One region of the Comamonas aquatica genome, then DNA from elsewhere that is predicted to be linked to it. Evidence: riboswitches for the same ligand, from Rfam matches in the RefSeq annotation. Region 1 holds a riboswitch; the other holds the start of a gene.
The links. Region 1 has a riboswitch for S-adenosylhomocysteine ahead of ahcY (adenosylhomocysteinase). Riboswitches for the same ligand answer to the same signal wherever they lie in the genome.
Positions count from the first base shown of each region.

Region 2: it holds a riboswitch for S-adenosylhomocysteine, as region 1 does, so the genes downstream of both, metH (methionine synthase) here and ahcY (adenosylhomocysteinase) in region 1, are expected to answer to the same signal.

Region 1 covers NZ_CP072916.1:3,092,232-3,107,536, reverse strand. Annotated here, with positions in the region: gene KAQ61_RS14640 (AMP nucleosidase) at 1-12, opposite strand, end outside; gene KAQ61_RS14635 (putative bifunctional diguanylate cyclase/phosphodiesterase) at 16-2,091, opposite strand; gene dtd (D-aminoacyl-tRNA deacylase) at 2,397-2,852, shown strand; S-adenosyl-L-homocysteine riboswitch at 2,898-3,007, shown strand; gene ahcY (adenosylhomocysteinase) at 3,092-4,507, shown strand; gene KAQ61_RS14620 (TlyA family RNA methyltransferase) at 4,632-5,804, shown strand; gene metF (methylenetetrahydrofolate reductase [NAD(P)H]) at 5,892-6,743, shown strand; gene KAQ61_RS14610 (septal ring lytic transglycosylase RlpA family protein) at 6,813-7,457, shown strand; gene KAQ61_RS14605 (23S rRNA (adenine(2030)-N(6))-methyltransferase RlmJ) at 7,741-8,643, opposite strand; gene rplM (50S ribosomal protein L13) at 8,964-9,392, shown strand; gene rpsI (30S ribosomal protein S9) at 9,403-9,795, shown strand; gene erpA (iron-sulfur cluster insertion protein ErpA) at 10,026-10,391, shown strand; gene mdtD (multidrug transporter subunit MdtD) at 10,520-11,938, shown strand; gene KAQ61_RS14580 (anhydro-N-acetylmuramic acid kinase) at 11,960-13,090, opposite strand; gene KAQ61_RS14575 (M23 family metallopeptidase) at 13,164-14,522, opposite strand; gene tyrS (tyrosine--tRNA ligase) at 14,708-15,305, shown strand, end outside.
Region 2 covers NZ_CP072916.1:3,627,227-3,642,531, forward strand. Annotated here, with positions in the region: gene KAQ61_RS17005 (Glu/Leu/Phe/Val family dehydrogenase) at 1-822, shown strand, start outside; gene KAQ61_RS17010 (HpcH/HpaI aldolase/citrate lyase family protein) at 874-1,746, opposite strand; gene KAQ61_RS17015 (VOC family protein) at 1,758-2,135, opposite strand; gene KAQ61_RS17020 (tripartite tricarboxylate transporter substrate binding protein BugD) at 2,200-3,207, opposite strand; gene KAQ61_RS17025 (MmgE/PrpD family protein) at 3,314-4,669, opposite strand; gene KAQ61_RS17030 (CaiB/BaiF CoA transferase family protein) at 4,719-5,891, opposite strand; gene KAQ61_RS17035 (acyl-CoA dehydrogenase family protein) at 6,050-7,216, opposite strand; gene KAQ61_RS17040 (HTD2 family dehydratase) at 7,286-8,179, opposite strand; gene KAQ61_RS17045 (LysR family transcriptional regulator) at 8,331-9,233, shown strand; gene KAQ61_RS17050 (hypothetical protein) at 9,235-10,581, opposite strand; gene KAQ61_RS17055 (Bug family tripartite tricarboxylate transporter substrate binding protein) at 10,646-11,617, opposite strand; gene KAQ61_RS17060 (LysR family transcriptional regulator) at 11,747-12,667, opposite strand; gene KAQ61_RS17065 (PACE efflux transporter) at 12,738-13,226, shown strand; S-adenosyl-L-homocysteine riboswitch at 13,374-13,483, shown strand; gene metH (methionine synthase) at 13,522-15,305, shown strand, end outside.

The DNA.
Region 1 (15,305 bases):
GGTGTGTGCCATGCCTCATTGTGGCGCACTCATTTGACAGCGGTGCTGCTGCCAGCGCAGCGCCTCCTCGGCCGCCATCGGGCGGGCCAGGTAATAGCCCTGGATCAGGTCGCAGTGCATGGCCTGCAGCATGTCCCACTGCGCCTTGGTTTCCACCCCTTCCGCCACCGTGCGCAGGTTCAGGCTGCGCCCCATCTGGATGATGGCCTGGATCAGGCTGACGTCGTCGGCATCCTGGGGCGTGTCCTTGACGAAGGAGCGGTCGATCTTGATCTTGTCCAGCGGATAGCGCTTGAGGTAAGCCAGCGAGGAGTAGCCGGTGCCAAAGTCGTCGATCGACAGGCGCACGCCCAGCTGCCGCAGCGCCTGCAGCGTGTGCAGCACATGCTCGGACTGCTTCATCAGCGTGGTCTCGGTCAGCTCGATCTCCAGCCATTGCGGGTCGATGCCGGTGTCGGCCAGCACCAGTTGCACCTCCTCGACCAGGGTGCGCTGGTTGAATTCGGTGGCGGACATGTTCACCGCCACCACCACGGGCGGCAGGCCGGCATCGCGCCAGGCGCGCAGCTGCTTGCAGGCGGCGCGCATCACCCAGCGGTCGACCAGGGAGATCAGGCCCCGCGCCTCGGCAAAGCCGATGAACTCGGCCGGCGGCAGCAGGCCGCGCTGCGGGTGCTGCCAGCGCACCAGGGCCTCAAAGCCCTCCAGCCGGTTGGTGGCCAGGTTCCACAGTGGCTGGAAGTGCAGCACCAGCCCCTGGTCATTGGCCACGGCCTCGCGCAGCAGGCGGTCCTGCACCAGCAGGCGGCTGGGGCGCACCTGCAGGTGGGCGCTGTAGTACTGCAGGTGGCCCTGGCCCAGGCTTTTGGCGGCCTCCATGGCGGCGCTGGCGTTGAGCATCAGCTCCTCGGCCGTGCTGCCGTCCTCGGGGTAGATGCTGACGCCGATCGAGGCCGGCAGGTTCACCGCCTCCTTGGGCAGCACATAGGGCTTGTTCAGCGCGAAGCGCAGTTCGCGCAGGATGCAGTCGGGCTGGCAGGCAGTCAGCGGCGAGGCCAGCACCACCACGTACTCGTCGGCGCCCAGCCGGGCGACCAGGTCGTCGGGGTGGACCTTGCTGCGCATGCGGCGTGCGGCATCGATCAGCAGCTTGTCCCCGGCGTCGTGACCCAGCGAGTCGTTGACGTCCTTGAAGCGGTCCAGGTCCACGTACAGCACGGCAATGTGCTGCTGCGTACGCTCGGCCTGCAGCAGCACCTGGCGCAGCTGCTGCATCAGCCCCTGGCGGTTGGGCAGGCGGGTCAGCGGGTCGTGGTTGGCCAGGAAGTAGACCTCGGCCTCGGCGCGCTTGCGCTCGGTGATGTCATTGAGCACCAGCATGCCGTAGGTGTCCCCATCCTCGGGCAGCAGGTGAACGGCGATTTCTACGTCCAGCTCCTGGCCGCCGTGGTGCAGCAGGCGGGTTTCGTGGGCGTGCTCCGTGCCCTGGTCGATCAGGCTTTGGGCTTCGGCGCGCAGCACGTGGGGCAGCAGGTGCAGCACCGGGCGATCCAGCAACTGGTGCAGCGGGTAGCCGGTCAGGGCAATCGCGGCCGGGTTGGCGTCGAACACCCGGCCCTGGCGGAAGAAGATGATGGCCTCCCGCGTGGCGTGGGCGTAGCGCTGCAGCCGTGTGTCACTGTCCTGCACCATCTGCAGGGCGTCGGTGTGCGACAGGTCCTGCAGCGGAATCACCACGATGGCGCGCACCGCGCCGTGTTGCACGTCGGCCACCAGCTGGGTGGGGACGGCCTGCTGGCGGGCAAAGCGCAGCGGGGTCTGCAGGCTGGTGCCGGGCTGCGGGCTGTCGGCCAGGCGTTCCAGCTCGCACTTCCACTCGTTCCAGGTGCAGGGGGACAGATAGCTTTGCGGCGCCTTGTCCAGCAGCTCCTGGCTGGGCATCTCCAGCAGCCGGGCGTAGGTGGCGGTGGCCCAGATGCACCGTCCGCCCGGCCATTGCAGGTAGGCCATGGGCGTGCCGGTGGCCACGGCCACGGCGTGCAGCAGGTCGTGCGGCGGAACGAGGGGGGCACGTGGGGGCACGTTGCTCATGAGACAGATGGGCTTGAGAAGGGCGGTGGTGGCGAGCGGGCGCAAGGCCCGGCTTGCATGGACAATCACCATCCATGCAGGAAGAGCCGTGGGTATACCCAAAGCCCGGTGACTGCGTTTTGCGTTACGGCAAGGCGCGCCGCCGATCGCTGCCGTTGGAGCAGTTTGTGCAGGCTCTCCCAGACCAACGGCGGTGCCATTGAAAACCGCAGCTGTTTGCGTGCCCAGGGATTGGTTTCTGGGCCGTTTTGGCATGGATTGCCATGTAGGACGAGCGCAGGCAGCTATGAAATTGTGAGATTGGTGTGATCACTGTGTTGCAACGCGTGCGCGCCGCGCATGTCGAAATCGACGGTCAGGTGGTGGGGCGGATTGGCGCGGGCCTGCTGGCCCTGGTGTGTGCCGAGCAGGGCGACACCGAGCAGGAGGCCGACAAGCTGCTGGTCAAGGTCCTGAAGCTGCGCATCTTCAGCGACGCCGAGGGCAAGATGAACCGCAGCGTGCAGGACGTGGGCGGCGGGCTGCTCATCGTCAGCCAGTTCACGCTGGCGGCCGATGCCAGCGGCGGCAACCGGCCCAGCTTCACCCAGGCGGCGCGGCCCGAGGCGGGGCGGCGCCTGTACGAGCATGTGGTGGAGCAGGCCCGGCGCCTGCACCCCGTGGTGCAGACCGGTGGGTTTGGCGCTGACATGCAGGTGCACCTTGTCAACGACGGGCCGGTGACGATTCCCCTGCGCATCGCTCCCCCTGCCGCGGCCTGAGCCTGGCACGCCGGCCAGGGCTCGATTACAATCTGGCCCTCTTTTCCTTCCGAGGAGCGTTGCAGCGTGCACCCGATGGGCGGTGCCGTGAGGCTCGGAAGGGCAGCAGACCGTGGTCACGCGGCCTCGCTCCTAGGCAACGACGCTCACCCACGCTTTCTGTGCGGTGAGGCCTCTGTCATCAGCCCCCAATCCCCAGAACGTGGTTTTTTCAAGTTGTTTTCCGCACCGGAGAAACCATGAGCAATACCCAAGACCGCGCAATCGCCGACATTTCCCTGGCCGACTGGGGCCGCAAGGAAATCAGGATTGCCGAAACCGAAATGCCTGGCCTGATGGCCATCCGCGAAGAGTTCGCTGCAGCCCAGCCCCTGAAGGGCGCGCGCATCACCGGCTCGCTGCACATGACCATCCAGACGGCCGTGCTGATCGAGACGTTGAAGGCCCTGGGCGCCGATGTGCGCTGGGCGTCGTGCAACATTTTCTCGACGCAAGACCACGCTGCCGCCGCGATCGCCGCCACCGGCACGCCCGTGTTCGCCATCAAGGGTGAATCGCTGGAAGACTACTGGGATTACACCCACCGCATCTTTGAATTCGGCGCCGCCGGCACCGAAGGCGAAGGCCCCAACATGATCCTGGACGATGGTGGCGATGCAACCATGCTGATGCACCTGGGCCAGAAGGCCGAGAAGGACCTGTCCGTGCTGGCCAACCCCGGCTCGGAAGAAGAGCGCATCGTGTTTGCCGCCATCAAGGCCAAGCTGGCCGTGGACCCCACCTGGTACACCCGCAAGTCGGCCCAGATCATCGGCGTGACCGAAGAAACCACCACCGGCGTGCACCGCCTGAACGAGATGAGCGCCAAGGGCACGCTGCTGTTCCGCGCCATCAACGTCAACGACTCGGTGACCAAGTCCAAGTTCGACAACCTGTACGGCTGCCGCGAATCCCTGGTGGACGGCATCAAGCGCGCCACCGATGTGATGATCGCCGGCAAGGTCGCCTGCGTGGCCGGTTACGGTGACGTGGGCAAGGGCTCGGCCCAGGCCCTGCGTGCCCTGAGCGCCCAAGTGTGGGTGACCGAGATCGACCCGATCAACGCCCTGCAGGCTGCCATGGAAGGCTACAAGGTCGTGACCATGGAGTACGCCGCCGACAAGGCCGACATCTTCGTGACCACCACCGGCAACAAGGACATCATCCGCCACGAGCACATGGTGGCCATGAAGGACCAGGCCATCGTCTGCAACATCGGTCACTTCGACAACGAAATCGACGTGGCTTCGATCGAGCAGTACCAGTGGGAAGAAGTCAAGCCCCAGGTGGACCAGATCACCTTCCCCGACGGCAAGAAGATCACCCTGCTGGCCAAGGGCCGCCTGGTGAACCTGGGCTGCGCCACCGGCCACCCCAGCTTCGTGATGTCGTCCTCGTTCGCCAACCAGACCATCGCCCAGATCGAGCTGTTCACCAAGCCGGCCGAGTACCAAGCCGGCAAGGTCTACGTGCTGCCCAAGGTCCTGGACGAAAAGGTCGCGCGCCTGCACCTGAAGAAGGTCGGCGCCATGCTGACCGAGCTGACCGATGAGCAAGCCGCCTACATCGGTGTGAACAAGCAAGGCCCTTACAAGCCTGACACCTACCGCTACTGATCATGGCGGACCGGAGCCGCGGCAGGGGCCGTGGCTCTGCCCTGGGTAAACATCCATTTTTATAGCTGCATGCGCAGACTGGATGTGCGCTCAGGGTCTGTTTGAGTATTAAAGGAAAGACGCTATGCGCGCAGATGTATTTTTGGTGGACCACGGCTACGCCACCACCCGCTCCCAAGCGCAGCGCCTGATCGCTTCGGGCGTGGAATGGCGCCTGACGCCGCTGGCCCCGTGGAAGAAGGTCGCCAAGAACGGTGACGACATTCCCGCGGGCGTCGAGCTGAAGCTGCTCGACAACGCCGAGGCCAAGTACATCTCGCGCGGCGGCCTGAAGCTCGAAGGCGCGCTCGAGGCCACCGGCCTGAAGGTCGACGGCCTGCGCTGCCTGGACGTGGGCCAGAGCACCGGCGGCTTCACCGACTGCCTGCTGCAGCGCGGTGCGGCCCAGGTGATCGGCGTGGACGTGGGCCACGGCCAGCTGCACGAGCGCCTGCGTGCCGATGTGCGCGTGGTCTGCGTGGAAGGCATGAACGCCCGCGCCATGACCGCCGAGGTGCTGCAAGACGCCTGCGAAGAGGTGATCTCTGAGCGCTGGGAAGAGGAAGAAGACAACGACACCCAGCCCAAGGCGCCCTACGCCTGGATGCGCAATGGCGGCCAGGTCGACGAGGACTACGACGACAGTAACGACGCCAAGGACAGCGACATCGAGGCCTTCAAGGCCGAGCGCGCGGCCAAGGCCAAGGCGCGCGAAGAGGGCACCGTGCCGACCGAGCGCCGCCGCAAGGCGGAATACGCCGAGGTGGACACCACGCCCCTGTTCGACTTTGTCACCGGCGATGTGTCCTTCATTTCGCTGACCCTGGTGCTGCCTGCCGTGGTGCGCCTGCTCAAGCCGCACGGCCAGTTGCTGATGCTGGTCAAGCCCCAGTTCGAACTGCAGCCTGGCCAGATCGGCAAGGGCGGCATCGTGCGCGAGCCGGCCCACTTCCAGGAAGTGGAAGAGCGCGTGCGCACCTGCCTGACCGAGCTGGGTCTGGAGGTCAAGGCCTGGATGGAATCCGCCATCGAAGGTGGCGACGGCAACCGCGAGTTCTTCATCCATGCGGTGCAAGGCCAGACCATCAAGGGGCTGGGTGAGCCCCTGCCCGATCAGCCCGCGGCGCCGGCGGCCAAGCGCGTGTCGCGCACGGTGCTGCGCGAGCTCAAGCGCATCGACGTGATCGACGACGAGGAAGACGGCTACAACGTCCCCGGCCCGGCACGACCCAAGCGCAAGAACACCAAGAAATACTGACGGTGGAACCCGGGGGCCGCATGACTGCAGGCCCCTGGCCGTGACCCCAGACCGCCAACAGCCTGCCGGGAGGGCAGGCGAGGAGAGATGAACGTGGTAAACGCAAACCCCAGCAGCTTCCCCATCAGCTTCGAGTTTTTTCCCACCAAGACGCCCGAAGGCGCGGCCAAGCATGTGCAGGTGCGCCAGGACCTGTACGCGCGCAAGCCCGAGTTTTGCTCGGTAACCTATGGCGCGGGTGGCTCCACGCAGGCCGGCACCTTCAGCATGGTGCGCGACATCCAGGCCGAAGGCATGCAGGCGGCTTCGCACTTTTCCTGCATCGGCGCGACCAGCGACAAGGTGCGCGCGGAGCTGCAGCAGCTCCAGGACATGGGCGTGCGGCGCATCGTGGCGCTGCGCGGCGACCTGCCCAGCGGCTATGGCCTGGGCGGTGAATTCCACTACGCCAGCGACCTGGTGGCCTTCATCCGCCGCGAGTTCGGCGACTGGTTCCACATCGAGGTGGCGGCCTACCCCGAGACCCACCCCCAGGCCCGCTCACCCGAGGCGGACCTGAAAGCTTTTGCTACAAAAATCCAGGCCGGCGCCAGCTCCGGAATCACCCAATATTTCTACAATGCGGACGCTTATTTTCGTTTTGTCGAGGGGATTCAAGCACTTGGCGTGTCGGCTCCGGTGGTTCCGGGTATCATGCCGATCACCAATTCCTCCCAACTCATGCGCTTTTCCGATGCGACAGGCGCTGAGATTCCCCGCTGGATCCGCCTGCGCCTGCAGGCCTACGGGGACGACGTGACCTCCATCCGGGCCTTCGGTCTGGACGTGGTCACTCGCTTGTGCGAGCAGCTGCGCGACCAAGGCGCACCCGGCTTGCACTTTTATACGATGAACCAGAGCGCTGCCACTTTGGAGCTGTGTGACCGTTTGGGCCTGTAAACCGGCTTGCGCGTGACCCTGACCCTGTGGTGCGGCTTTTTGAGCGCTCACCGTGAGAAGGGTTAGACCATGTCCGCACTTGCGTGCCAGCCTGCTGCCACCGCCAATGTGTATCTGAAGTTTTCGCTGCGCCGCAGCGCCTGGCCTGCGGCTTCCGTGCTGCTGGCCTCGCTGCTCAGCGCCTGCGCACCGCTGCCCCCGGCCACCGAGGCGGCCGCGGTCAGTGTCCCTTCCGCCACCAGCACCGCCCCGCGCGCCAGTGGCCGCACCGGCTCCGAAGCGCTGGCCCGTATGGCGCCCCCTGCGCTGCGTCCCGACCGCCTGGGTGATCCCGCCAAGGCCGTGCAGCAAAGCCTGTACGACCTGGAGCTGCCCGAGGTGGATCAGCAGGGCATTGCCTCCTGGTACGGCCCGGGCTTCCATGGTCGCAAGACGGCCAACGGCGAGCGCTTCAACCAGTACGAGCTGACCGCGGCCCACCCCACCTACGAATTCGGCACCCAGCTGTGCGTGCGCAGTAAGAGCACCGGCCAGGCCGTGGTGGTGCGCGTGAACGACCGGGGCCCCTTCGCCAAGAACCGCGTGATTGACCTGAGCAAGGCCGCGGCCGAGGAAATCGGCATGCTGGGCAAGGGCGTGAAGACTGTGGAAATCTACAAGCTGGACGACGGCCAGGACAGCTGCCCCGAGGCGCTGCTGGCGGCCAACAACTGAACGGGATCTCCGGCGCGGCCAGCGTGCCGCCCGGGTATCGGTGAAAAAAGGAGCTGTCAGCGCTTGTCGTTCGTGGACTTCGAGAGCTTTAAGCCCTGGAATCCTTGAAAAGACAGCGCTGACAGCTCCTTTTTTATGTGGCGTTGTGACGTGCCGTGCCGGCGGTCCGCGATGAATCTCCGCGTTTATCGCGCTTGCCGTGCGACGTGCCCGGTCAGGCCGTGGCCCTGCTGCGGCACGGCCTGGGGCACCTCACCGTGGTCTTGCCGCGCCTGGGGTGTGTTTATTCGCCGTATTCCAGGGTGTGCGTGGCGTTCTTGTCCTGGGCCAGCAGTTGCTGCATCTGCGGCAGGGCTTCCTTGAGCGCCGCGCGCAGCGTGAACGGCGGGTTGATCAGGAACATGCCGCTGGCGGGCAGGCCGGGGCGCTTGGCCTCGGTGGTGTTGCCCCAGTCGTTCACCTCGCTGCGCAGCTTGCTGCCCTTGACCGTGAGCGTGGCGTGCAGCCAGCCCTTGCCGGCCTTGGTGGCGATGGTCTTCAGGCGCTTGGGCAGGTCGTGTGCATCCTGGCGCGGGATGATAGGGTACCAGACCGCGTAGGTGCCGGTGGCAAAGCGCACCAGCGCGTCTTCGATCATGCTGATCACGCGGCCGTAGTCGGTCTTCATCTCGTAGCTGGGGTCGCACAGCAGAAAACCGCGGCGCGAGGGCGGGGGCAGGAAGCGCTTGACGCCGTTGAAGCCGTCTTCCATCAGCACTTCCACTTGCTTGCCGGCATCCAGCTGTGCCATGTTGCCGTCCAGCGCGCGCCAGTCGGTCGGGTGCAGCTCGAACAGGCGCAGCTTGTCCTGCGGGCGCAGCAGGCTGTGGGTGATGAAGGGCGAACCGGGGTAGGTCTTCACGCCCTTGCCCTGGTTCACGCTGCGCACGGTCTGCACATAGGCGCGCAGGGCCGGTGTCAGCTGTGCTTCGGGGATGTCGATCAGGCGGGCGATACCGTCCTGGGCCTCGCCGCTGGTGCTGGCGAAGTCGCCGTCCAGGCGGTACAGGCCAGCGCCGGCGTGCGTGTCGATCACGCTGATGGCCGTGTCCTTCTGGGCCATGTGCTGCAGGGCGGCGATCAGGACGGTGTGCTTGAGGACGTCGGCGTGGTTGCCGGCGTGAAAGCCGTGGCGGTAGCTGAACATAGGTCGTAATTCTTTGCTTGGCAGTGCGGCAGCCGGGCTGCAGCGGGGCAGGCGGCCCGGGGCCGCAGGGATGGGGTCCAGTGTCCGGGGATTCGTGCGCGTGTGCCTAAATCCACATGCCGACAAAGGTGCATGGCCGTATTGGACGCTATTTTGTATAATGGCGGGCTTCGCAGCGATTTTATGGGTCCCGCGGCGAAGTGTTTGGGAGCAATCCCAGGCAGTCCCCGCCTAAGAGGCTTCCTGTTCCAGCGATGGAGTCAAGAAGAAGCACCGACCGCGGAAAAGGATCCGCCAAACCCTCTAGAAAGAGCAATCTCATGTCTACATTCAGCGCAAAGCCCGCTGAGGTGCAACACGAGTGGTTTGTGATTGACGCCACCGATAAGGTGCTCGGACGTGTCGCCAGCGAAGTGGCACTCCGTCTGCGCGGCAAGCACAAGGCCATCTACACACCTCACGTTGACACCGGCGACTACATCGTCATCATCAACGCCTCCAAGCTCAAGGTCACTGGCACCAAGAACCTGGACAAGGTGTACTACCGTCACTCCGGTTTCCCCGGCGGCATCACTGCCACCAACTTCCGCGACCTGCAGGCTAAGTTCCCTGGCCGCGCTCTGGAAAAGGCCGTCAAGGGCATGCTGCCCAAGGGTCCCCTGGGCTACGCCATGATCAAGAAGCTGAAGGTGTACGGCGGTGCTGAGCACCCCCATACCGCACAGCAGCCTAAGGCTCTGGAAATCTAAGGAGACTTGAATGATTGGTGATTGGAACAACGGTACCGGCCGTCGCAAGTCTAGCGTCGCCCGTGTATTCCTGAAGAAGGGCTCCGGCAAGATCACTGTGAATGGCAAAGACATTCAGCAGTACTTCGGCCGCGAAACCTCCATCATGATCGCTAAGCAGCCTCTGGTGCTGACTGGTAACGTCGAAGCTTTCGACATCCAGATCAACGTCCATGGCGGCGGCGAATCTGGTCAGGCTGGCGCTGCCCGCCACGGCATCACACGTGCCTTGATCGACTATGACGCGGCCCTGAAGCCTGCACTGAGCCAAGCCGGCTTCGTGACTCGCGACGCCCGTGAAGTCGAGCGTAAGAAGGTCGGTCTGCGTGGTGCACGTCGCGCCAAGCAGTTCTCGAAGCGTTAATTCGTTTCAGACCTCGGCAGGCTGTTCTTCGGAGCGGCCTTGCCACAAAAAAGCCGCTGGGCCTTCGGGTCAGGCGGCTTTTTTGTGGGATGACGTCCCGTGGCCCGCTGGCTCCAGCGACCTCGGGCAATGCCCCCACTGCCACTGCCGTCAAACGCGCCGGGGACCGAATTCCCGAGCGGATTGCAGTACCATTCGAGCCGATTTCAGAGACCACTCGGAGTATCCCCATGAGCGCCGTTGCCGAACAACAAGTCACAGACATGCCTGATCCCATCGTTTTCACCGACAGCGCGGCTGCCAAGGTGGCGGATCTGATCGCGGAAGAAGGCAATCCCGATCTGAAGCTGCGTGTCTTCGTGCAGGGCGGCGGCTGCTCGGGCTTCCAGTACGGCTTCACGTTCGACGAGATCACCAACGACGACGACACCACCATGACCAAGAATGGCGTGTCGCTGCTGATCGACGCCATGAGCTACCAGTACCTGATCGGTGCCGAGATCGACTACAAGGAAGACCTGCAGGGCGCGCAGTTCGTGATCAAGAACCCCAACGCCAGCACCACCTGCGGCTGCGGTTCCAGCTTCTCGGTCTGATCCCGAGGTGGCGGATCTGCAGGATTCGCCCTCTCCCTCCAAGAAGCCGCTGCCTCCAGCGGCTTTTTTGTATTCAAATTGGGGTTTTGCCCTGATCCAGCCTGCGAAGTCAGCTCATCTTTTTATCCATGAACGCAGTCCCCCCCACTTCTTCCATGGCCAGTGAACGCCTGTTGTGGCTGGTCGCAGTCGGCTTTTTCATGCAGACGCTGGATGCCACCATCCTGAACACGGCCCTGCCCAGCATGGCCGCATCGCTGGGGGAAAGTCCGCTGCAGATGCAGTCGGTGATCGTGGCGTATGCCCTGACCACGGCCATGCTGATCCCGGCCACGGGCTGGGTGGCGGACCGGTTCGGCACGCGCCGCATCTACACCGCCGCCATGGCCTTGTTCGTGCTGGGCTCGGTGCTGTGCGCGCTGGCGCCGTCGCTGCAGTTCCTGGTGGGCGCGCGCGTGGTGCAGGGGGTGGGCGGCGCCATGATGCTGCCGGTCGGGCGGCTGGCGGTGCTGCGGGCCTATCCGCGCGATGCCTTCATCCGTGCCATGAGCTTCATCGCCATCCCGGGGCAGGTGGGGCCGCTGCTGGGCCCCGCCCTGGGGGGCTGGCTGGTGGAATATGCCTCCTGGCACTGGATTTTCTGGATCAATGTGCCCGTCGGGGTGGTCGGCATCTGGGCGGCCTGGCGCTGGATGCCCAAGTCGGATGCGCAGCCGCCACGGCCGTTTGATGGGGTGGGCTTCAGCCTGCTGGCCACAGGCATGGTCGGGGTGTCGCTGGCCCTGGATGGCTTGTCGGGCATCGGCATGGGGCGGGCCCTGGTGACGGTGTTGCTGGTCTTCGGCATGGCCAGCCTGGCGGCCTACTGGTTGCATGCGCTGCGCACGCCCACGCCACTGTTTGCACCGGCGCTGTTTCAGGTGCGCTCGTTGCGCGTCGGCCTGATGGGCAATCTGTTCGCACGCCTGGGCAGTGGCGCGGCGCCATTCCTGGTGCCGCTGATGCTGCAGGTGGGGCTGGGTCTGTCGCCGTTCCATGCCGGCAGCATGATGCTTGCCATGGTCATCGGCAGCATGCTGGTCAAGCGCATGGCCGTGCGCACGGTGCTGCGCTATGGCTACAAGCGTGTGCTGCAGGTGAACTCGGTGCTGCTGGGGCTGATGATTGCCTGCCTGGGATGGATACACCCGGGGCAGCCGATGTGGTTGATCCTGCTGCAGCTGTTCATCTTCGGTGGCATCAACTCCATGCAGTTCTCGGCCATGAACTCGGTCACGCTCAAGGACATGACCGGCGAGTCCGCCAGCAGCGGCAACAGCCTGCTGTCCATGGTGCAGATGCTGGCCATGAGCATGGGCGTGGCCGTGGCGGGGGCGGTGCTGGCCAGCTATGCCGACCTGTGGCAGGCCCGCGAGGGCTACAAGCTGCTGGCCTTGCAGGCCACCTTCGTCACGGTCGGGGTCATGACGCTGGCGGCCACAATAGTCTTCAGTCAGCTGGATGCGGACGAGCGCATCGCGCCCACGCCCGACCGCCCCGAGGGCTGAGGCGCTAACGCGCGGTGCGGCTCAGCCGGGATAGATCGCGCCCAGGATCCGGGGCCCCTTGGCGCCGGTGACCGTCGGCAGGTTGCCCGGCAAACCGTGCAGGCACTGGCGTGCCAGCCAGGCGAAGGCTGCGGCCTCCACCTGCAGCGGCGGCAGTCCCTGTGCGGCGGTGCTGGTGACGGTGTACGCCGGCAGTAGGGCCTGCAGCTGGCGCATCAGCTCGGTATTCAATGCGCCGCCCCCGCAGACCAGCAAGCGACCACTGTCACCCGCATGCCGTTGTACCGCGTCGGCACAGCTGTGGGCGGTCAGTGCGGTCAAGGTGGTCTGGACATCCTGGGCCGGGATCGTGGCTGCCACGCGCTGGAGTTGCGCCTGCAGCCAGTGCGGGTTGAACAGGTCGCGTCCGGTGCTCTTGGGGGGCGGTTGCTGCAGAAAGGGTTCGGCCAGCAGTTGCTGCAGCAAGGCCGGGTGCACTTGGCCGCCGGCAGCCCAGCGGCCCTGGTCGTCGTAGGCTGCGCCCGTGTGCTGCAGGCACCACCAGTCCATCAGCGCGTTGCCGGGGCCGCAGTCAAAACCAAGGATGACCGCATCGGCCTGGGTGCTGGGCGGCAGGATGCTGAGGTTGGCAATCCCGCCGATGTTGAGCACCACCGTGGTGGTCTGCGCATCGGCGAAGACGCCCTGGTGAAAGGCGGGGACCAGGGGCGCACCCTGGCCGGCGGCCGCCACATCGCGGCTGCGCAGGTCGGCGACCACGGTGATCCCCGTGGCTTCGGCCAGCAGCGCCGGGTTTTGCAGCTGCAGGGTGTAGCCCGTGCCGTCGTGCAGCTGTGGCTGGTGGCGCACGGTCTGCCCGTGGGCGCCAATCGCCCGTACCGCACTCGGGGGCAGGTCGGCCTGCTGCAACAGCTGCCGCACCACCGCGGCATAGGCGCGACTGATAGCGTTGCCGGCCAGGGCCGCGCGGTGCAATTCGTTGACGCCGTCGGGGCTGTTCAAGGCCAGCAGCTCCTGGCGCAAGGGGGTGGGGAAGGGTTGGCAGGCGTAGGCCAGGACCTGCGAGGGCTGGTCTGCCTGCCAGCGTACCAGCACGCCATCCACGCCGTCGAGGGAGGTGCCTGACATCAGGCCAATAAAGTGTTCAGGCATCGTCACAAGCTGCATCCGGGAAAAGAAAAGGGCCTCACGCTGGAGGCCCTGGGGAGTCACTGCGCGCAGCGGCTTATTGTGCGCTGGCTTGACGGATCTGCTCGGCAGAAGCCAGTTGCATGTGCATGAATTCGGCGTGCTGCTTGAACTGCTGGCGCACCTTGGCGGAAATCTCGTTCGCTTCGCTCTTGGCGATCACGGTCTGGGGGTCCTGGTGGACGCCGTTGACACGGAACTCGAAGTGCAGGTGCGGACCGGTGGCCCAGCCTGTCGCGCCCACGGCGCCAATCGACTGGCCTTGTTCCACGGGCTGCCCCTTCTTGACGTCAATACGGCTCAGGTGGGCGTAGACGGTGACATGGCTGCTGTTGCTGTGCTTGATGAACACCACATTGCCAAAACCGTTTTGCCAGCCCGCAAACTCAACCACGCCGTCGCCCACGGTACGCACCTTGGTGCCGGTGGCGGCGGCAAAGTCCGTGCCCAGGTGCTTGCGCCAGGTGTTGTGGATGGGGTGCATGCGCATGGCAAAGCCGCTGCTGACGCGCGAGAACTCCACGGGGGAGCTCAGGTAGGCGCGGCGCAAGCTGGAGCCGTCCATGGCGTAGTAGGAGCCACGCTTGCCGGGCTCCTGGAACCACATGGCCTGGTACAGCTTGTCGCGGTTGTGGAATTCTGCGGCCAGCACGCGGCCCGAGCGCAGGAATTCGCCGTCGGCTTCCAGGGTTTCGTAGATGACGGAGAAGCGGTCACCTTTGTGCAGGCGGTGGAAATTGACCTCTTCAAAGATGTCGGCGATCTGCACGGCCACGGCATCGGGCAGGCCGGCGGCATCGGTCGCGGCGAACAGGCTGCTGTGGATGGTGCCGCCCGCCAAGCGGGTGCTGGTGGTCAGCGGTGCGCTGGACACGGTGGCGCTGAACTTGCCGTTGGCATCGCGCTCCAGCACCAGGCGCTCGAAGTTCTGGCTGGTTTCGTCCTGGATCCAGCGCACGGTCAGCTTGCGCAACTGGTGGTCGTTGCTGGCTTCGGCGGAGACCAGGCGGCCATTGCGGCTGAACAGGTGCTGGCGGGCCAGCTCGTTGCTGCGCAGGAAGGCGGAGGCGCCCGGATCGGCGATGCCCAGGCGCTGCAGCAAGGACTCGGCGGTGTCGCTGGCGCGGGTGTAGTCGGTGCGATAGAGCGAGAAATCGTTGACGTCCGTCAGGTCCGCCAACGTACTGCCTTCCACCAACGAGGGGACGGTCTGCGTGAGTGTGCGAACCGGCAGTTCAGCGGGGTCTGGACCCAGCGAGGCCACAGCAAACGCGCCGCCGCCTGCGCTGAGCATGAGGGCGGCGATGGCTGCGGTGAGTCGCTTGGGGTGTCGCTGAATGGACCGGGCCAGCTGTGCAAGCAAAGCACTGCCGGCAGAAACTAGGCTGTTATTCAAAACATGGTTCCCGGAAGTGGCGCGTACCCTGAGAAGACAAACGACCATGTGAGTGACGGGATACGCTTTCTGTCAGCATAGTTGCCATTGCGCTGTATGCCAATGGCCGGCCGACTAGAATTCGTCACTGCAATCGAGCCCGAAGTATAGCGGGGGCAATACCCCCCGTGCTGGAAAAAACCCTTATGAATCAAAATGCTGTTACAACATACCCGGTCACCGAGGCTGTAAGACAAGCGCTTGAAGTCACGTTGCGTGGTGTGGATGAGCTGCTGCCCCAGGAGGAATGGGCGCAGAAACTGGCGCGTTCGGAGGCCACGGGCGTGCCTTTGCGCATCAAGTTGGGGCTGGATCCTACGGCGCCGGACATTCATCTGGGGCATACGGTGGTGCTGAACAAGATGCGCCAGCTGCAAGATCTGGGCCACCAGGTGATCTTTCTGATCGGTGACTTCACCACGCTGATCGGCGACCCCTCGGGCCGCAACTCCACCCGCCCGCCGCTGACGGCCGAGCAGATCAAGGTGAACGCCGAGACCTATTACACCCAGGCCGCCAAGGTGCTGGACCCGGCCAAGACCGAGGTGCGCTACAACAGCGAATGGTGCGACCAGCTGGGCGCGCGCGGCATGATCCAGCTGTCGGCCAAGTACACCGTGGCCCGCATGATGGAGCGCAACGACTTCCACACGCGCTTCACCGAAGGCAGCTCCATCAGCCTGCACGAGTTCCTGTACCCGCTGCTGCAAGGCTATGACTCGGTGGCGCTGCAGGCCGACCTGG
Region 2 (15,305 bases), 530 kb from region 1:
GCACCGGACGTGAACACCAATGGCCAGATCATGGCCTGGATGATGGACACCTACTCCATGAACACCGGCGCCACCGCCACCGGCGTGGTCACGGGCAAGCCCGTGGACCTGGGCGGTTCGCTGGGCCGTGTCGAGGCCACGGGCCGCGGCGTGTTCACCGTGGGCGTGGAAGCGGCCAAGCTGACCGGCCTGCCCGTGGAAGGGGCGCGCGTGGCGGTCCAGGGCTTCGGCAATGTGGGCGGCACCGCCGGCAAGCTGTTTGCCGATGCGGGCGCCAAGGTGGTGGCGGTGCAGGACCACACGGGCACCATCTACAACGCCAGCGGCCTGGACGTGGCGGCCTTGCTGGAGCACGTGCGCACCCAGGGAGGTGTCGGCGGCTTCGCCGGTGCCGAATCCATGGCGAACGACGACTTCTGGGGCGTGGGCTGCGACATCCTGATTCCGGCCGCACTGGAAGGCCAGATCACCAAGGACAACGCCCACCGCATCCAGGCCAAGCTGGTGATCGAGGGCGCCAACGGCCCGACCACCCCCGAGGCCGACGACATCCTGAACGACAAGGGCGTGCTGGTGCTGCCCGACGTGATCGCCAACGCTGGCGGCGTGACAGTGAGCTACTTCGAATGGGTGCAGGACTTCTCCAGCTTCTTCTGGAGCGAGGACGAGATCAACGCCCGCCTGGTGCGCATCATGCAGGAGGCCTTTGCCTCCATCTGGCAGGTGGCCCAGGAGAACAAGGTCAGCCTGCGCACGGCCACCTTCATCGTGGCGTGCAAGCGCATCCTGCACGCCCGCGAAATGCGCGGTCTGTACCCCTGATCGTGCGCTGCGCGCACCTCTCAAAAAAAGCGGCCTTTGGGCCGCTTTTTTTCATGCCGTGGGGGCCGTGCGCTGCTGTGCCCAGGCATGCCGCTGCAGCGTGCGCTGCGCCAGCTGCAGCACCGGGGCATCGACCATCTTGCCGTCGACCGTGCAGACGCCCCCGGCAGCGTCGGCCATGGCCTGCACGACGGCCTGGGCCTGGGCCACGGCGGCGGCGCTCGGGGCAAACACCTGGTGGACCGTTGCCAGCTGCGCCGGGTGGATGCACAGCTTGCCGCCGAAGCCCATGCGCAGGGCCCGCTGGCTGTCGGCGGCGGTGCGGGCCGCATCGCGGGTGTCGACGGTCACGCCGTCAATCGGCGCGGCCAGGGCCGCGCGGCGGCTGGCCATGACCAGGGCCATGCGGGTGGGCAGCAGCTCGCCTTCGTCGGGGCCGCACTGCATGCCGGCATCGACCTGGAAGTCCAGGTGGCCAAACGCCAGGCGCACCACCTGCGGCGCCTGGGCCAGGGCATCCACAGCATCCAGGCCGGCCACGCTTTCGATCAGCGGCACCAGGGCGCAGTGGGGGCCGGTCGCCTGGGCCAGCTGCTGCAAGGTGGCGGGGTGGTCGGCCTTGGGCACCACGGCGCCGGCCACGCCCAGCTGCACCAGGCGTGCCAGGGCCTGCACGTCCGCCGTGAACCAGGCCGTGCCGGTGGCGTTGGTGCGCACCAGCAGCCGGGCGCGCTGCGCGGCCGGCAGGGCCTGCACGGCCGCTTCCAGCATGCGGCGGGCGTCCGCCTTGGCGCCCGGGGCCACGGCGTCCTCCCAGTCGGCAATCACCAGGTCGGCGCCGCTGGCCAGGGCTTTGGTCAGGCGCTCGGGCTGGCTGGCCGGAACGAAGAGGAAAGAGCAGGCATTGCGCAGCAGGGGGGACATGGTCGACGGCGTCACGGGTATTGGGAAAGCTCGATCAGGTTCTGGTCGGGGTCGCGCACATAGACCGAGGTGATGGGGCCTTGCGCGCCGGTGCGGGCCACCGGGCCGCATTCGACCGCAATGCCATGCGCGGCCAGCCGGGCTTGGACCTGGTCCATGGGCAGCCGCGTGATCAGACACAGGTCCAGGGCGCCGGGCGTGGGGTGCTGTGCCTTGGGCTCGAACTCGCGGCCGGCGATGTGCAGGTTGATCTTCTGCGCGCCGAAGACGAAGGCCTTGCGGCCCGCGCCGAACACTTCCAGCTGCATGCCGAGCACGGTGCAGTAGAAGTGCGTGCACGCGGCCTCGTCGGTGGTCGTCAGCACCAGGTGGTCCAGGTGGTCAATCATGGGGACAGTCTCCAGGTGGGCGGCGCGCGGGGCCGCCACCGGCCGCCGCGCGCCTGTCGGGGGCTTACTCGGCCGTGACCCCGGTTTCACGGATCACCTTGCCCCAGCGCGCCACTTCGGCTTCCAGGTGCTTGCGCAGGCCTTCCGGCGTGGCCTTCTCGGGCGAGACCAGGTCCGAGCTCAGGTCCGCGATGCGGGCCTTCACGGTCGCGTCCTTCAGGGCCACGTTCAGCGCCTGGTTGATCTTGGTGACCACCTCGCTGGGCGTGCCCTTGGGGGCGTACATGCCGTGCCAGACCTTCACGTCAAAGCCCTTCAGGCCCTGCTCGTTCAGGGTCGGAATGTCGGGCAGCGAGGACAGGCGCTCGGACGTGGTCACGCCGAACACCTTGGCGCGCTTGCCATCCTTGATCACGGGCACGGTCTGGGTCGTCTGGTCGCACAGCAGGTCGACCTGGCCGCCCATCAGGTCGTTCATGGCCGGGCCGGCGCCCTTGTACGGGATGGTGGTCAGCTTCACGCCCAACTGGTGCATGAACAGCATGCCGCACAGCTGCGACACCGCACCGATGCCGGCGTTGGCCAGCGACACCTTGTCCTGGTTCTTTTTGACGTAGTCCTGCAGCTCCTGGAAGTTGTTGGCCGGGAAGTCCTTGCGCGACAGCAGCGTCATGGGCACGTCCAGCACCTGGCCGATGTACTCGAAGTCCTTGAGCGGGTCATAGGGCAGCTTCTTGTACAGCGCCGGCGCGGTGGCCATGCCCATGTGGTGGATCAGGATGGTGTAGCCGTCGTTCTTGGACTTGGCCACGCGCGTGGGGGCGATGGTGCCACCGGCGCCCACCGTGTTCTCCACCAGCACACTCTGGCCCAGGCTCTGGCCCATGGGCACGGCCAGCAGGCGGGCGACCACATCGGTGGGGCCGCCGGCGCTATAGGGCACCACCAGGGTGACGGGCTTGTCGGGCCAGTTGCTGGCCAGGGCCGGGCCCACACTGCAGGCCAGCACGGCCCCTGCGGCGCAGGCCTTCAGTGCCCAGCGGCGCGAGGAAGAGGTGGATGGGTGGGTCATGGTGGTCTCCTAGGTAGAACATGGGACGGGCGTTGTCGGTGTCGCCTCTGTGCCCGGGGGGAACACATGCCGGCGGCCCCCGCCACCGGCATGCAAAAACAGTTGCTCAGTCCAGCAGGCGCTGCACACGGGGCCACAGGGCCACCTGCCACAGCCGGGCCACGGCCTGCGCGGCGGGCACCTGGCTGCCATAGGCCGCCAGGCGCAAGGCCTTGTCGGTGATCTCCTGGCGGCTCAAGGTGTTGCCCGGGTCGCCCTTGGGCTCGGCCACCCGGCCGTGCAGCGTGCGGCCATCGGTGGTTTGCACCGTGACCTTGCCGATCCAGCGCTGCGGGTAGGCGGTGTCCACCTCGGTGTCCAGCACCATCCGCACCTTCTCGCGCAGCGCCACAGTGTCCGGGGCCAGGAAGTGGCTGTCGAATTCGGTCAAACCCGCATGGCCAAAGCGCGCGGCCAGGGCCAGCACGGTGCCCATGGAGAACTTGCTCTGGTGCACCGTGCTGGGCTCCACCACGGGGCCCAGCACATCGATGGCGCCCTGGTGCACATGGCAGGTCACCTGGGCCAGGTCGGCGGGCTGCAAATGGTTGTGTTGCATCACCTGCAGCAGCGCATCGGCGGCCGGGTGGGTGTGGCGGCAGGAGGCATGCCACTTGAAACTGGTTTCGGCCGTGGCCCAGCGTGTGCCCAGGCCGTCGCTCAGCTTCGCGGGATGGGCGTCCGTGCTCATGCCGGCGGCCAGGCCCTGTGGCCCGGTGAAGATGTCCTGCGCGCCGGTGAAGCCGTCCTTGGCCAAGTAGGCCGCCATCAGGCCGGCCGCGGCGGCGTGCGCGGTGTGCAGCTGCTTGCTGTCGGCGGCGGTGCGCAGAAACTCCCACAAGCCCGCCGACTGCGTGCCGGCCGAACCAAAGGCGTGCTGCATCTGCGCCGGTGTCAGGCCCAGCAGGTGGCCGACGGCGGCGGCCGCGGCCAGCGTGCCGGCGGTGGCCGTGGTGTGGAAGATGCGGTAGTGGCTGCGCCCCAGGAACTCGCCCACGCGGATGCCGACTTCATAGCCCGCCACGCAGGCGGCCATCAGCTGCGCGCCGCTGGCGCCCAGGCTCTGGGCCACGGCCAAGGCCGGCGGGAAGACCACTGCTGCGGGGTGGAACACCGAGCCGTTGTGCACATCGTCCTGTTCGGCCACATGCGCGGCCGCAGCATTGGCCAGTGCGGCCATCATGGGGGATGTTGTGGTGCTTTGGCCAATGACTTCACATGGCCCCGATGCCGGGCCCTGCGACAGCGCAAAGCGCGCAATGCTGTGCACCGGGCGGGCGTTCTGCCCGGCCAGCACCGAGCCGAACCAGTCCACCCACAGGTCCTCGGCCTTGCGCTGCACAGGCTGGGGCACATCGTCCCAGCGCAGCTGGGCGGCAAAGGTGGCCAGGGGATGGATCTGGATGGCAGTTTCTTGCTTCATAAGGTCTCCGGTACAGGCAGGGCTTGCGCTGACTGCTATGTTTGGTGCATCAGGCAGCGGCCAGCGCGGCGATCTGCTCGGCGCTCCAGCCCAGCTCGGCCAGGATGCTGGCGTTGTGCTGGCCCACGGCGGGAATCGGGTCCATGCGGTAGTCGAAGGCGCTGTTCACGCCGGGTGGCAGCAGGGCCGGCACCTCGCCTGCGGGCGTGCCCACGGTGCGCCAGCGCTGGCGCGCCTGCAACTGCGGGTGCTGCCACAGGTCGGCCATGTCGTTGACGCGGGCGTTGGCAATGCCGGCGGCCTCCAGCCGCTCCACCACCTGCGCCGCCGTCAGCGCGGCAAAGGTCTGCAGGATCAGCGCCTGCAAGGCTTCGCGGTGGGCGTTGCGCTGGGCGTTGGAACAGAAGCGGGCGTCGGTGGCCACTGCGGGCTGCTGCAGCACGGTGTCGCAAAAGGCCTTCCATTCGCGCTCGTTCTGCAGGCCCAGCATCACGGTCTTGCCGTCCCCAGCGACGAAGGGGCCATAGGGGTAGATGCTGGCGTGGCTGGCACCGGTGCGCGGCGGCGGTGGCGCGCCGTCGTAGGCGTAGTACAGCGGGTAGCCCATCCACTCGCCCATGGCTTCGAGCATGGACACGTCGATGTGGCTGCCGCTGCCCGTCTTGCCGCGCAGCAGCAGGGCCGACAGGATGTTGGTGTAGGCGTACATGCCCGCGGCGATATCGGCCACCGAGATGCCGGATTTGCTGGGCGTCTCCGGCGTGCCGGTGACCGACAGGAAGCCGGCCTCGCTCTGGATCAGTAGGTCGTAGGCCTTCTTGTCGCGGTAGGGGCCATCGGCGCCATAGCCGCTGATGTCGCAGACGATGAGCTTCGGGTTGTGCGCCTTCAAGGCCGCGTACGACAGGCCCATGCGCGCGGCCGCGCCGGGTGCCAGGTTCTGCACCAGCACGTCGGCGGCCTTCAGCAGCTCCAGCAGCGCCTGCTTGGCCTGGGGCTGTTTCACATCCAGCGCCAGGCTTTCCTTGCTGCGGTTGATCCAGGTGAAGTGCGAGGACTGGCCGTTGACGCGCTGGTCATAACCGCGCGCAAAGTCGCCGCTGCCGGGCCGCTCCACCTTGATGACGCGCGCCCCCAAATCGGCCAGCTGGCGCGTGCAAAACGGTGCGGCCACCGCGTGTTCCAAAGAGACGACGGTGATGCCGTCAAGAGGTCGAATCATGTGCAATCCAATATCCGAAGTGGGCCTGCAATGCGGCGCGGCCTGGGCCAGAGACGCCGAGCCAGGGCCGCCCCGCAGCGAGGGCGTCGTCCCCCTGCCCGCAGCGCACAGCGCGAGCGAAGGGGGAGGCGGTGCAGCCGCTCAGGGGGTTGTCCATGTCAGAAAGAACGGGGCAGGCCCAACAGGTGCTCGGCCACGTAGGAATAGATCAGGTTGGTCGAGATCGGCGCCACCTGGTACAGGCGTGTCTCGCGGAACTTGCGCTCCACGTCGTACTCGCAGGCAAAGCCGAAGCCGCCGTGGAACTGCAGGCAGACGTTGGCCGCTTCCCAGCTGGCCTTGGCCGCCAGGTACTTGGCCATGTTGGCCTGGGCCCCCATGGCTTCGTGCGCGTCGAACAGCTCGCAGGCCTTCCAGCGCATCAGGTTGGCGGCTTCCAGTTCGATGAAGCTCTCGGCAATCGGGAACTGCACGCCCTGGTTCTGGCCGATGGGGCGGCCAAACACGTTGCGGTCCTTGACGTACTGGGTCACGCGGTCCATGAACCAGTAGCCGTCGCCGATGCACTCGGCGGCGATCAGCGTGCGCTCGGCGTTCAGTCCGTCGAGGATGTACTTGAAACCCTGGCCCTCCTGGCCGATGAGGTTCTCAGCGGGGATCTCCAGGTCCTCGAAGAACAGCTCGTTGGTCTCGTGGTTGACCATGTTGGGAATGGGGCGCACGGTCATGCCCTTCTTTTCCGCTTCGCGCAGGTCGACCATGAAGATGGACATGCCTTCGCTCTTCTTGGTCACCTCGGCCAGCGGTGTGGTGCGCGCCAGCAGGATCATGAAGTCGCTGTGCTGGATGCGGCTGATCCAGACCTTCTGGCCGTTGATGACGTAGCGGTCGCCCTTCTTGACGGCGCTGGTCTTGATCTTGGTGGTGTCGGTGCCGGTGGTGGGCTCGGTCACGCCCATGGACTGCAGGCGCCAGGCGCCCGAGGCAATCTTGGGCAGGTACTTCTGCTTTTGTGCCTCGGAGCCGTGGCGCAGCAGCGTGCCCATGTTGTACATCTGGCCGTGGCAGGCGCCGGAGTTGCCGCCACAGCGGTTGATCTCTTCCATGATCACGCTGGCCTCGGTCAGGCCCAGGCCCGAGCCGCCGTACTCCTGCGGGATCAGCGCGGCCAGCCAGCCGGCCTCGGTCAGTGCGTGGACGAACTGCTCGGGGTAGGCGCGTGCCTCGTCCACCTGGCGGAAGTACTCGTCGGGGAAGGCCTGGCACAGGTCGCGGATGGCGTCGCGGATCTCGTGGTGGTTGTGGGAGAGGGTTTTTTCGATCATGGCGGTTTCAAGCGTTTTGGGCCTGCAGCGCTTGTCCGGCAAGCGCTGGCAGCTCCTGTTTTGGATGTGTCAGGCCAGGGTGGCGGTGGCCTGCATGGTCAGCCAGCCTTCGTGGTCCTGGGCCCACAGCTCGATGGTCTTGCCGTCGGCCGAAGGCTTGCCATGCACGCTGAAGGCGTGCAGGTCGAAGGTGGGGCGCACGGCCTTGAAGCTGAAGCTCTGCACCTGGGCCTGGGGCAGGCTGCGGCGCAGCAGGTCGATCAGCAGCGTGGCGATCAGCGGGCCGTGCACGATCAGCCCTGGGTAGCCTTCCACCTCGGTCACGTACTTGCGGTCGTAGTGGATGCGGTGGCCGTTGAAGGTCAGCGCCGAGTAGCGGAACAGCAGCACGTCGTCTGGCGTGATCACGCGCGACCAGCTTGGCTGGCCGTCCAGCGGCGGGCGCACGGGCACGGGGGCCGCATCCCCGGGCTGCGCGGCGGCGCGGTAGACGATGTCGTGCTCCTCCGTCAGGGACACGCCCTGGGCGTTGCGGAACTGGTGCTCCACCAGCACGAACAGCAACTCGCCCGAGCGCCCGGCCTTGTGCGTCACCGAGCGGATGGTGGACACGCGCTCCATCGCCTGCCCGACCTGCAGCGGGTTGGCCGTGTCCCAGCGCAGGCGCCCGCCGGCCCACATGCGGCGTGGCAGGGGCACGGGCGGCAGAAAGCCGCCGCGTTGCGGGTGGCCGTCGGGGCCGATCTCGCTCTGGCGGGCGTGTGGCAGAAAGTACAGCCAGTGCCACAGCGGCGGCACGGCCGTGCCGGCGTGGGGGGCGGGGTCATCGCGGTCCAGCGTGGCCGACAGCGCACGCAGCGGCGCGGCGGTGATGGTGTCGGGCGTGGTCTCGGACTTGCCTTGCCAGGATTGCAGATGGGCCAGCAGGGCGGGGTCGATCTGGGGTGTCACAGCGTGGTTCATGCGGCGTTCTCTCCATCAGGCACGCGGCCTGGAGCAGGGGGTGTTGCCGCCATCTTCTGGCGCCGCCAGGCTTTCTACAATCACAGCTTTTGGGAGCAAGCCTTCGGTTTTTCAAAAGCCAGGCGCACCCTGGTACTAACCCGGAATCACCATGCGCCTTGAATTGAAAGACTTCCAGCTGTTCCTGCAGGTGGCCAAAAGCGGCAGCCTCACCAAGGCGTCGGAGCAATCCCACCTGTCACTGGCGGCCACCAGTGCACGCATCAAGGCGATGGAGGAAGAGGCCGGCATGCCTTTGCTGATTCGAGAGGCTCGCGGCGTGCGCCTAACGCCGCCGGGCGAGGCTTTCCTGTTCCACGCCCGGGCGATGCTGCAGCAGGCCCAGCAGCTGCAGTCCGAGTTGCAGGAGTACGGCGCCGGCCTGCGCGGCCATGTGCGGGTCTTTGCCAACACCACGGCGGTGACGGAGTTCATGCCCGACATCCTGGCCGCCTACCTGATGGCGCACCCGCACATCAGCGTGGACCTGCAGGAGCGCCCGAACGCCGCGATCGCCAGCGACATCCGCGAAGGCCGCGCGGACCTGGGCATCATTGCCGGCGAGGTCGACACGCACGGCCTGCGCAGCCTGCACTTCAGCACCGACCGCCTGGTGCTGGTGGCGCCCAACGATGCGCGCTGGCAGGGCGTGGCCGCGGTGGCCTTTGCCGAGGTGCTGCACGAGCGCTTCGTGGGCATGCACCGCAGCAGCACGCTGCAGACCTTTCTGAGCCAGATCGCCCAGCAGTTGGGGCAGACGCTCAAGCTGCGCATCCAGGTGTCGAACTTCGATGCCATGTGCCGCATGGTCGCGGCCGGGGTGGGCGTGGCGGTGGTGCCGGAAAGCGCGGCCCTGCGCAGCACCGCCGATGGCCGGCTGTGCCGCATCGCGCTGAGCGACGCCTGGGCGGTGCGCCCGCGCTACATGCTGGTGCGCGAAGGCGTGGCGCCGGCCAGCCATGTGCAGGAACTGATGGCCGCCGTGCAGCGCCACCACGCAGTCCCGCCCGCCTGAGTCAGCGGCGCTGGGCGCGGTCCACGGACCACAGGTAGTTCATTTCGGCGCAAAAGGGCTGGGCGCACAGGGCGCGGCCCTGGTACTGGCAGCCGGCGCGGTTGCAGAACAGCGATTGCTCGTTGGCGTTCTTCGGCTGCTTGCGGCCCTGGCCTTCGGCCTGCGCCTGGGCCATCAGCAGCCAGGGGTCGGTGGCCTTGTTCTGCAGCATGGCCTGCACCTCCTGCGGCACCAGGTGGGCGGGCAGATAGACCGACGCGGCCTGCGCGCTCTGCACGGCCTGGGCCAATGGCTGAAACTCCAGCTGCAGGATGGCGCTGGTGCGCATGGCCTGGGCGGCGGCCGCGGCCGGTGTGCCGGGCAGCACCTGCGGCTGCATCACCAGGCCCATGCTGCCGCTGCTCAACTGCTGCACGCTGCCGGCAAACGGCAGCTGCAGCAGGCCCGCCAGGCTGGGCATGCCTGCCGGGGTGGATGGCCCCGCCCAGGCGATGGGCAGCGCAGCACCGGTGGGGGTCGCGCCAGGGCCTTCGGCTGGACGCGGCAAGGCCGCCCCCAGGGCCGCCTGGGCCTGGGCCCAGGCCACCGGCACGCGCAGCGACAGCGTGAAAGCACGTTCGCCATCCGTGCCCTGCACCACCCCTTGTTGCACCAGCCAGTTCTGCAGGCTGGGCAGGCGGATGTCGGCCGTGGCCGTCCCAGCCGCCTGGGCGGCCTGTGGGGGGGCGGCCAGGGCGGGCGGTGCGCCCTCTGCCGCCGCGGCCTGCCCGGCCAGTTGCAGCACGGCATTGGCCAGGGCCGTGGGCCAGGCCTGCAGGCTGACCAGCTGCTGCGGCAGCGGCTGGCCGGCGGTGGCGTTCTGCAGTAGGGCGGTCACGAAGGCCTGCAGCTGTGGGCTGACCCCGGCGGCCGGCCAGTTGCCGGGCAGGGTGGCACTGCCGGCCGGAATCTGGGTGACCAGATTGGCCACTAAATGGTGGAAGGCGTCGAGCTTGACGGCCAGTTGCGCCTGGGGCGACAGGTTGACGGTCTGGGCCAGGGCCGCCTGCACGGCGGCCACCACCGGTGCCACCTGGGCTGCACGGGCCGGTGCCGTGACACTGCTGGTGGCTGTGGTGGCTGTGGTGGCTGTGGTGGCTGTAGTGGCTGTAGTGGCTGTGGTGGCTGTGGTCGTCGGCGGCGCTGGGGATGCCGGGGCCGCCGGCGTGCCGGTGCTGGCCGGTGGCGGCAAGCCCTGGGCGGCCGCTGCCGCACCAAAGCCCGCACCGCCCGTGCTGGCGCCGGGGGGCGTGACGGAGGGGGCCGCCAGGGGCGGGGTGCTGCTGGAGGGGGGAAGGGCTTGGGTCACGCGCCGACTGTAGTGCAAAACCTGGCGTGCCCATGCACGGCCGGGTGGCGCGTGCGCCGGTGGCTCAGAGCTGGATGTTGGCCTGCCGGATGATGGCGGCGTTGTTGCGGCTTTCCTGCTGCAGCAGGGCGGCAAATTCCTGCGGGCTGTGGTGCAGGGCCACGTTGTCGGTGCTGCGCAGCGTGTGCTGCACGTCGGCGGCGGCCAGGGCGCGCTGCACCTCCTGGTTCAGCCGGGCCACGATTTCGGGGGGCGTGCCGGCGGGCGCCATGAAGCCAAACAGCGAGGTCAGGTTGGCCGCGGGCATGCCCAGTTCGGCCAGCGTCGGCACCTGGGGCTGGTTGGGCGCACGCTGCGGCCCGGTGGTGGCCAGCACGCGCAGGCGGCCCTGTTCGATCAGGCCGTTGATCGTGCCAAAGGGGTTGCCCAGCATGACCTCGAAGTGGCCGCCGGCCGCATCGTTCACGGTCTGGCCCACGCCCTTGTAGGGGATGTGGGTGAAGCGGGCGCCGGTCTGGGCCTGGATCTGCTCCAGCATGATGTGCCCGACCGAGCCCATGCCCGAGGTGGCCATGCGGATGCTGCCGGGCTGGGCCTTGGCGCGCGTCAGCAGCTCCTGCCAGCTGGTGGCCGACAGGGCGCTGGTGCCCAGCACATAGACCGGCGAATACATCATCGGGGCCACGGCCACGATGTCCTTGAACGGGTCGTAGGGCAGCTTGCCCAGGTGGGGCGACAGGGTCAGCGGGCTGATGGCGCTCAGGGCCAGGGTGTAGCCGTCGGCCGGGGCGCGGGCCACGTCGGCCATGCCCAGGGTGCCGCCGGCACCGCCCTTGTTCTCCACCACCAGGGCCTGGCCCAGTTGCTGGCCCAGGTGTTCGGCCAGCTTGCGGCCGACGCTGTCGGTGACGCCGCCGGCGGCGTAGGGAATCACCACGCGCACCGGGCGGGTGGGCCAGGCGGTTTGCGCCAGCACGCTGCTGGGCAGACCCAGGGCGGCGGCACTGACGGAGAGGAACTGGCGGCGATCGATCATGCGGGGACTCCTTGGTGCGGGGTGGGGCAGACAGGCATGCTGGCGCACCGCGGTCACCCCCTCAAGAGGGTGGACCCGAGGCCGCCAGCCGGTGCCCCCCGCAAGCAAGGACAGTGCCGCGCCGCGCGGTCAGGGCGTGCGCCCCCAGGGCGCGTGCTGGCGCAGCCCCTGCACGAAGTGCTGCGCAGCCAGGCCCAGCGGCCGCTGCTGGGACCACACCCAGTCAACGAACAGGCGCGTGCCGTTGCTCAGGTTCTGCATCGGGATCTCCAGCAGCGTCTGGGCCGCGATGTGCGACTCCACCAGGCCCTTGGGCAGCCAGCCCCAGCCCAGGCCGGCGCTGATGAGCTGCAGCGCCGCCTGGTGGCTGTCGGTGCGGCACAGCTGGCGCGAAAAGACGAAGCGCGGGTCGGTCTGCTGCGGGTCGCGGCTGGCGACCAGCACCTGGCGCTGGCCCAGCAGGTGGTCCACGCTCAGGCGCGCACCGGCGCCGTGCAGGGCCTGCTGCGCCTGCCACGGGGCGAAGTGCGGGGCCATCACGGCCACCAGCACCTCGTGGCCCATCTCCTGGAAGTCCTCGCGGCCGTCCAGGCTGCTGCGCTCGAACACCAGGGCCAGCTGGGCCCGGCCGGCGTGCAGCAGCTCCAGCGCATCGGCCTGCGGGGCGACCAGCACTTCCAGCGCCAGGGCTGGGTAGCGCTCGGTCACCGGGCGCAGCGCGTCGGCCCAGGGGGTGGTCAGCAGCTCCGGGGCAATCGCCAGCGTCAGCCGCTCTTCCAGCCCCTGGTGCAGGGCCAGGGCCTGCTGGTTCAACTGCTGCAGCTGCTGGGCCAGCAGCCGGGCCTGGGGTTCCAGGGCGCGCGCGGCGGCCGTGGGCGTGGGCTCGCGGCCCCGGCGGTCGAACAGCTGCAGGCCCAGTTCGGCCTCCAGCTGGCCCACGGCCATGCTGACGGCGGAGGGCACGCGCCCCAGTTGGCGCGCGGCGGCTGAGAACGAGCCGGTGTCGAGCACGGCCAGGAACAGCGGCACTTGTTCGGGGGGGAAGGGCATGGCTGACCTATCAATAAAACTGAAATAACCTAACTTTTGCTGTCAATTTTATGAACATACACTGCGCCGCATGTCTGTTTCTTCCGTGTCTTCTACCGTGTCAGTTGTTTCCCAGGCCGTGGGCCTGCAAGGCGCCAAGCGCCGCATTGTGTTTGTCGGTCTGTACGAGCTCATCGCCATCGTGGCCTCCAGCCTGCTGTTCATGGCCATCGGCCAGGGCGCGGGCAGCTCCGGCGTGATGGCCGTGGTGGCCTCGACCCTGGCCATCCTGTGGAACCTCAGCTTCAACTGGCTGTTCGAGCGCTGGGAGGCCCGCCAGGCCACCAAGGGCCGCTCGGTGCTGCGCCGCGTGGTGCATGCCGTGGGATTCGAGGGCGGCTTGGCGCTGATCCTGATCCCGCTGATGGCCTGGTGGTTCGGCATCTCGCTGTGGGAAGCCACGGTGCTGGAGGCCGGCTTGCTGGTGTTCTTCCTGATCTACACCTACGTCTTCAACTGGTGTTTTGACCGTGTCTTCGGCCTGCCGGCCTCGGCCCAGGTGCTGGCGCCCCAGGTCTGATCTACGTTTTTGATAGCTGCTGGCGCTGACTGCATAAGTGCTGGCAGCCAAAAACACCTTCCATCGCCCGCCAGCGCCCCCGCCGTCACCGGGCATAGCGCATGCAGGCTGCCGCAATCCGCCGCAGCCCTCTAAAATCACGGGCTTCGCCCCAAGGAGCGCTGCAGCAGCGCGCGAGCCAGTGATTGGCTGCGCTGTCAGGCTTGGGGCCTGCGGCTGTTGTGCAGCAGCCGCCACTGCAACGGCGTTCACCTGTTCCCACGATTGACTGAGTTTTTTCACACAGGTGAGTGCGATGACCGTTGCTGCCCCCGTTTCTATTCCTCCCATGCGCCTGTCGGGCCTGGAGCCCGTGTTCATCGGCGAGGACACGCTGTTCGTCAACGTGGGCGAGCGCACCAACGTCACCGGCTCCAAGGCCTTTGCGCGCCTGATCCTGAACGAGCAGTACGAAGAAGCCCTGGCCGTGGCGCGCCAGCAGGTGGAAAACGGCGCGCAGATCATCGACGTGAACATGGACGAGGCCATGCTGGACAGCAAGGCCGCCATGGTGCGCTTTTTGAACCTGATCGCCTCCGAGCCCGACATCGCCAAGGTACCGGTGATGGTGGACAGCTCCAAGTGGGAGGTGATCGAGGCCGGCCTGCGCTGCCTGCAGGGCAAGGGCATCGTTAACTCTATCTCCATGAAGGAAGGCGTCGAGGAGTTCAAGAAGCACGCCAAGCTGGTCAAGCGCTACGGCGCGGCTGCCGTGGTGATGGCGTTTGACGAAAAAGGTCAGGCCGACACCTTTGCCCGCAAGATCGAGATCTGCGAACGCGCCTACCGCATCCTGGTCGATGAAGTCGGCTTTGCGCCCGAGGACATCATCTTCGACCCCAACATCTTTGCCGTGGCCACCGGCATTGAAGAGCACAACAACTACGGCGTGGACTTCATCGAGGCCGTGCGCTGGATCAAGCAGCACCTGCCCGGTGCCAAGGTGTCCGGCGGCGTGTCCAACGTCTCGTTCTCCTTCCGCGGCAACGACCCCGTGCGCGAGGCCATCCACACCGTGTTCCTGTACCACGCGATTGCGGCCGGCATGGACATGGGCATCGTCAACGCCGGCATGATCGGTGTCTACGACGACCTGGAGCCCACGCTGCGCGAGCGCGTCGAGGACGTGGTGCTGAACCGCCGCCCCGATGCCGCCGAGCGCCTGCTGGAGATTGCCGACAGCGCCAAGGGCGCCGCCAAGGACGACAGCAAAAAGCTGGAATGGCGCGGTACGCCCGAGGCCCCCAAGACCGTGGGCGAGCGCCTGGCGCACGCGCTGGTACACGGCATCACCGACTTCATCACCGAGGACACGGAAGAGGCCTACCAGCAGGTGCTGGCCAAGGGCGGCCGTCCGCTGCATGTGATCGAAGGCCCGCTGATGGACGGCATGAACATCGTGGGCGACCTGTTCGGCGCCGGCAAGATGTTCCTGCCCCAGGTGGTCAAGTCCGCGCGCGTGATGAAGCAGGCCGTGGCCCACCTGGTGCCCTACATCGAGGAAGAAAAGCGCCAGCAGGAAGCTGCTGGCCTGGACGTGACCAGCAAGGGCAAGATCGTCATCGCCACCGTCAAGGGCGACGTGCACGACATCGGCAAGAACATCGTCACTGTGGTCCTGCAGTGCAACAACTTCGAGGTCATCAACATGGGCGTGATGGTGCCCTGCCACGAGATCCTGGCGCGCGCCAAGGCCGAGGGGGCCGACATCATCGGCCTGTCCGGCCTGATCACCCCCAGCCTGGAAGAGATGCAGTACGTGGCCGGCGAGATGCACAAGGACGACTACTTCCGCATCAAGAAGATCCCGCTGCTGATCGGCGGCGCCACCTGCTCGCGCGTGCACACCGCCGTGAAGATTGCGCCCAACTACGAAGGCCCGGTGGTCTATGTGCCCGATGCCTCGCGCTCGGTCAGCGTGGCGCAAAGCCTGCTGGGCGAGGGCAAGCAGGCCTATCTGGATGAACTGGGCGCCGACTACGACAAGGTGCGCAGCCAGCACGCCAACAAGAAGAAGACCCCGCTGTGGCCCCTGGCCCA